Regions from separate parts of the Flavonifractor sp. An9 genome, predicted to be linked through region 2. Evidence: riboswitches for the same ligand, from Rfam matches in the RefSeq annotation. Region 2 holds a riboswitch; the other holds the start of a gene.

Evidence for each region. Region 2 has a riboswitch for cobalamin ahead of cbiD (cobalt-precorrin-5B (C(1))-methyltransferase CbiD). Riboswitches for the same ligand answer to the same signal wherever they lie in the genome.
Region 1: another riboswitch for cobalamin. It lies ahead of B5G40_RS09675 (hypothetical protein); the one in region 2 lies ahead of cbiD (cobalt-precorrin-5B (C(1))-methyltransferase CbiD).

The regions. Positions count from the first base shown of each region.
Region 1 covers NZ_NFHC01000013.1:34,473-37,694, reverse strand. The annotation lists gene polA (DNA polymerase I) at 1-629, opposite strand, end outside; gene B5G40_RS09675 (hypothetical protein) at 841-1,494, opposite strand; cobalamin riboswitch at 1,648-1,842, opposite strand; gene B5G40_RS09670 (DUF975 family protein) at 1,895-2,722, opposite strand; gene B5G40_RS09665 (sensor histidine kinase) at 2,771-3,222, opposite strand, start outside.
Region 2 covers NZ_NFHC01000003.1:157,290-160,511, reverse strand. The annotation lists gene B5G40_RS03750 (cation-translocating P-type ATPase) at 1-1,020, shown strand, start outside; gene B5G40_RS03745 (GNAT family N-acetyltransferase) at 1,023-1,475, shown strand; cobalamin riboswitch at 1,524-1,707, shown strand; gene cbiD (cobalt-precorrin-5B (C(1))-methyltransferase CbiD) at 1,802-2,938, shown strand; gene cobM (precorrin-4 C(11)-methyltransferase) at 2,985-3,222, shown strand, end outside.

The DNA of each region.
Region 1 (3,222 bases), on a different contig from region 2:
CTGTGGTAGCGCTGGATCAGGTCCATGGCGGTCTTTTCACCGATCCCCTTGACACCGGGGATGTTATCGCTGGTATCCCCCATCAGTGCCTTCAGGTCCACCATGTGGATGGGATCAAAGCCGTAGGCCTCCCGGAAGGCCTCGGGGGTCATCTCCTTGGTGGTGGTCTGGCCCATACGGGTGGACACCAGCTTCACCCGGGTGGTATCGGTGACCAGCTGGAGGGAGTCCTTGTCGCCGGTGACGATGACGGTATTCCACCCGGCGGCGGTATCCTTCACCGAGATGGTACCGATGAGGTCGTCGGCCTCCCAGCCATCCATCTCATAGCGAGGGATGTTCATGGCCTCCAGTACCTGCTTCAGGATAGGCAATTGAGCCGCCAACTCCTCCGGCATCCCCTTCCGCTGGGCCTTATAGCCTTCATAGGCCAGGTGGCGGAAGGTGGGGGCCTTTCGGTCAAAGGTGACGCACAGGGCGTCGGGCTGTTCCTCGTCTATCAGCTTGAGCAGGATGTTCACGAAGCCATAGACGGCGTTGGTGGGGGTGCCGTCCTTGGTGGTAAGCAACCGGATTCCGTAAAAGGCCCGGTTGATGATGGAATTGCCGTCAATGACCATGAGCTTCATGAAAGGACCTCCTGCTGTCCGGTACTCCCGGACATAAAATCTCAGGATATAGTATACCAGCTTTCTCCGTCCCATACAAGAGAAAAGCCCGCCGGGTCACCTCACAATGGTGACCGCTATGTGCGCCGAGGTCAAATACCCCTCGGCAGAAGCCAGCAGGATATAGATCCTTCTGAGACGGCGGTATTAGGAAGGTCCTTCCCCTCCGGCTTCAGGCATGGCTAACATTCCGCGCCCAATAGCGCCGCATATGTCGGCGCACGGACTTGCTCAGCGCAGGAATACCCAGCAGTTCCAGTCCGGTCTGCCAGGTGCAGCCCACTTGTCTGAACAATACATCCAGCTCCCCGGGCAGCTCCTCCCGGCAGGGAGGCTGACCTGTCCGTCGGACCGCCGCGCAGTACTCCCCCAGTGTTTGTCGGGCATCCTCATCCAAGCATATACCCCGGGACGCGCACCGCTTCAGGAAGGGCAGGGTGTCCACCCGCTCGGGCCAGTCCGCCGGCCACATGCGCTCTGCCGCCTGCTGGCGGCTCCGGCCCCGTGCCCGCCAACAGGCATGATGGAGGGAACCAAAGCGCTTTTCCAGATACCAGCGGTAGACGCACAGCAACCGCTCCGGACGGGGCGAACCATTGCGCCCCTCCATGGTCTCCACCAGTGACTCCAATAGTTCTTCGTCGGAAAAGCTGGTATACACCTGTCTGCCAATGGGACATTCCGGGGAAAAATAGAGGGTAAGATCTCCATCCAGCTGCTGAGATAATCCGGGCGTATCGGCCATTTCCTCCTCCAGTTCCGCCAGCCACTGACGATATCCATTCAATTCCCGCTGGGACAATCTGTTCTTTCCGGTCCGTTCCATAGCTTTACTACCTCCCTGCCGCTGCAAATGGATTCCGGCGGGGACATCTATGGCCCAGACCATAGCAAAAGAAAAGAGTTTCCCGGACGGGAAACTCTTTTTTCATCAGCTCAAACGCCTGTGCTGTCACGCGCCATTTCCCCGCCGAATATGCGCGTTACCGTCGCGGCTGGCTGGTCTCCTGGCTTGGATTCAACCTTACGCCCGTCTTCCCATCCGTACCCGGACAGTGACCTTATGAGCGCTCGTCATCCTTACAGTAGAGAGGGCTGCTGCGGACTTGCACCGCATTCCCATTGAAAGCTCCGCCTCTGAGGACGGATAGCTACCAACCGCTGATTGGATTCAGTTGTTGTTTCTATTATATCATCTTCGTCCGAAAATACAATGCCTACTTTGGTTACATCCCGCCGTAAGGTCCGTTCCACCCGCCGGGCTGAGGACGCTGAGGAAAGGCTCCATACACCACCCAGTTATAAAAATTGGCATTGGCCGCCCCCATATAGGGGCCGATCCACAGGCTCAGAATACCCAGGGTGAAGGGAGACAAAATCAGCCATCCCAGGAAGGACAGGTCCTGTACGAACAGTGCCATGATATTGCCCCGCATGGCGCTGCGGCTGTGGCCAATGGCCTCCAGGGCGCCCATCTCCGGGTGGTCCAGCAGAAAGTAGACCGCCAGCCGGTAACGATAGGATATGGCAATCATCCAAACCAGCATGATCAAAGCGCCAACAAGGATCAGGGTGACGCTGTGCATTAGATAGGCCAGGAACACAAAGCCCACATAGACCGCCATACCGATGAGCCCCCACAGGAACACAAACAGGGCCGACAGGAAATTCACAGCCAGTGCCCGTCCTATCGTATAAAAGCCATCCAGCAGATTGCGGTAGCTGGGCCCTTCCCGCCGGGCCAATCGCAGGCTATAGGAGGTATATCCGTAATCCATCACCCAGCTATAGAGCGCCAGCAGCAGCTCCATGACCAGAATCACTGTAATACGCTGGGGGGTAAAAATGGCGGTCAGGATCTCTTCCACTTCATAGTTGGTCTCTGTTAGATAAAAATAGGCAGCCTGAAAAGGCTCAGATACAAAATTCAGCACCACACTGCTCAGTACACCGGTCAGCAGCACATACACCAGCGTTACCAGCATGGGGTGGGGATAGGCCCCCCGCATGGCATCCCGTGCCAGCCACTTGGACTCAGGACGGTTATATCCCATGGTACTCCCTCACAATCGTTTCTACCTTGTTGAGGAAATGATACCACATCATGTTTTCGATTGCAACCCGGGCAGCACCACCGTAAAGGTCACGCCCCCCGTCCGGTTGACCGCCCAGCAGCGTCCTCCATGGGCCTCCACCGCCGCCCGGACAATGGCCAGGCCCAAACCGGTACCTCCGTCCGCCCGGCTGCGGCCCTCATCCCCCCGGTAGAAGGGCTCAAACAGGCGGTCCAGATGTTTTTGCGGGATGACGGGGCCGTCGTTGTCCACGGTCAGCGTGATCCGCCGTCCCTTTTGGGCCAGGGAAATGGTCACCGCGCCGCCGGGGGTGCAGTGGCGCAGGGCATTGTCCGCCAGATTGTCCACCATTTCCTCCAACCGCAGCCGGTCCCCCAGCATGGATGCCGGGGCCAGTTGAGTACGCAGTTCAATGTTCTTTTCCTCTGCCAGCAGGGACAGCCGTGCAGCACCATTCTCCACCAGAGCATCCAGATCCA
Region 2 (3,222 bases):
CCCAAGACCTTCCAGTTCTTTGCCGAGCAGAAGGTGGCCGTTAAGGTCATTTCCGGCGATAACCCGGTGACGGTGGCCGAGGTGGCCCGTCAGGCGGGCATCCAGGGGGCGGACCGCTATGTGGACGCCGCCACCCTCCACTCCGATGCCGACATGGACCGGGCGGTGCGGGAATTTACCGTGTTCGGCCGGGTCACCCCCGACCAGAAGCGCAAGCTGGTCCAGGCCCTTCAGCGGGCGGGCCACACCGTGGCCATGACCGGCGACGGCGTCAACGACGTGCTGGCCCTGAAGGACGCCGACTGCGGCATTGCCATGGCCTCCGGCGCGGAGGCCGCCTGCCACGCCGCCCAGCTGGTGCTCCTCAACTCCGACTTTGCCGCCATGCCCAAGGTGGTGGCCGAGGGCCGGCGGGTCATCAACAACATCCAGCGGGCTGCCGCCCTCTATCTGGTGAAAAACATCTTCTCCTTCTTCCTGTCCATCATCTCCCTGTTCGCCACCTTCCCCTACCCGGTGACCCCGCTGCAGATCTCCTTCCTCAGCGCCGTCACCATCGGCGTGCCCTCCCTCTTCCTGGCTCTGGAGCCCAACCACGCCCTGGTAAAGGGAAAATTTCTTACCAACGTGTTCCGGGCAGCCCTGCCCGGCGGCCTTACCGACCTGATCATCGTGCTGGGGCTGGAGGCCTTCTATCTGGTGTTCGGCTTCACCACCGACGAGCTGTCCACCATGTCCACCATTCTGCTGGTGGTCATCGGCCTGCTGGTGCTCTATCAGGTATGTAAGCCCTTCGACTGGAAGCGGCGGGTGCTGATGATCGCCATGAGCGCCTCCTCCGCGGTGGCCATCATCTGGTTCGGGGCCAGCTTTGGCCTGAGCCAGCTGACGATTCAGTCCTTCCTGGTGCTGGTGGTGTTCCTGTGCCTGTCCTACCCGGTGATGAACGTGCTGCTGAAGGTATGTCAGTACGGCGCCCTGCTGTGGGACAAGGCCAGACATATGAGGCGCCGCACATGAGTCTGACGGTACGGCCCTACCGTCCGTCGGACTGCCCCATTCTGGCGGAGCTCTTTTATCAGACGGTTCATGGAGTGTGCGGACAGGACTACACCCCGGAGCAGCTGGATGCCTGGGCCGACGGACAGGTGGATCTGGCGGCCTGGGATGCCTCCTTTCAGGCCCACACTACTTTGGTGGCGGAGTGGGACGGGATGGTGGCTGGCTTTGCCGATCTGGCCGACGACGGCTACCTGGACCGGCTCTATGTCCATAAGGATCTCCAGGGCCGGGGGATTGCCACCGCCCTGTGCGACGGCCTGCCCGGCGCCCGGCTGACCCATGCTTCTCTTACCGCCCGGCCCTTCTTTGAACACCGGGGCTGGCGGGTGGAGCGGGAGCAGCAGGTGGAACGCCATGGGGTCAAATTGACCAATTTTGTCATGGTATGGGAACCGCCCTGTGCGCTCATATGACAAGAAATTACCTTTACTTTTCCTCTGCGTCCTGATATAATGAGCGGAGAATTGAATCGTATCCGCAGTTGTGGCAGTGCCGCGAAAGGGGAAGCCGGTGCAAATCCGGCGCAGTCTTACCTCTACTGTAAGCGTGGACGAAGGCGCGAATACCATTGGCCCGTGGGGCTGAGAAGGTGCGCCGGAGGAGGAAACGCAAGCCAGGAGACCCGCTGCAGGGATACCGTATTGCGTAGCTCTGAGGTGGAGAGGTGCGGCATTTTTTCATTGAAAAAGGCCCTCCCCAAAGCTGGGGAGGGCCTTTTTGTGTCGAAGGAGGCGGTCTGGTGCTGGAACTATATATCCCGGTGGGGAACAAGCAGCTGCGCTGCGGCTATACCACCGGCACTTGTGCCGCCGCCGCTACAGCCGGGGCAGTCCGGTTGCTGCTTACCGGGGAGGCTTTGCCCGCAGTGCGGGTGGATACCCCTGCGGGGATCGCGGTGGAGGTTGAACTGCTGGAACAGTCCGCCGGAACCGGCTGGGCCAGCTGCGCCGTCCGGAAGGACGGCGGGGACGACCCGGATGTGACAAACGGAACCCTGATCTTCGCACGGGCGGAAAAGACCGACACCCCCGGCATCACCATCGACGGCGGTACCGGCGTGGGCCGGGTGACCCGGCCCGGACTGGACCAGCCGGTAGGCGCAGCTGCCATCAACTCCACCCCCCGGATGATGATCCGGCACCAGGCGGAGGAGGAGATGGCCAGGGCGGGCTATACCGGCGGACTGTCCATTACCATTTCGGTGCCGGAGGGAGAGACGCTGGCCGCCCACACCTTCAACCCCCGGCTGGGTATTGAAGGGGGCATCTCCATCCTGGGTACCAGCGGCATCGTCCGCCCCATGAGCGAGGCCGCCCTCATTGACTCCCTCTACCTGGAGCAGGATATAGCCAAAGCCGCAGGCGTGACCGATCTGCTGGTCACCCCCGGCAACTACGGGGATTCCTTCGCGGAGGGGACTCTGGACCTGGACCTGACCCATCGCTGCACTTGCAGCAACTATCTGGGTCACGCCATCGACCACGCTGCCGGGCTGGGCTTCCGATCCTTCCTGCTGGTGGGCCACCTGGGCAAGCTGATTAAAGTGGCGGCGGGGAACATGAACACCCACTCCAAGGTGGCCGATGGCCGGCGGGAGACCCTCACCGCCCACGCTGCCCTGGCGGGCGGGAGCCCGGCGCTGCTGAAAGCCCTCTTTGCCTGCCCTACCACCGATGCCGGGGTAGAGCTGCTGAAAGAGGACGGGCTGCTGGAGCCGGTGATGGCCTCCATCGCCCAGGCTCTGGAGGAGGTGCTGCACCACCGGGCCGGGCCCGACCTGGCCATTGAGGCGGTGTTCTTCTCCAACCAGTACGGACTGCTGGGAAAGACAACAGGGGCTGAAAACTTGCTGGCTCTGCATCAACATCAATCGTAGGGGCGACTTTTACGGCCGTCCGCCGATACAGATAGGAGTTTCGATTATGGTACATTTCATCGGCGCGGGCCCCGGTGGGGCCGATCTCATCACCGTGCGGGGAGCTAAGCTGCTGGGGGAGGCGGATGTCATCATCTATGCCGGTTCCCTGGTGAACCCCGCCCTGCTGGATTATAAAAAGGAGGGCTGCCAGGTCTATGACAGCGCCAAGATGACCCTGGAAGAGGTCATTGAGGTAATGAAGGACACCGAGGCCAGGGGGGGCACCACTGCCCGGCTCCACA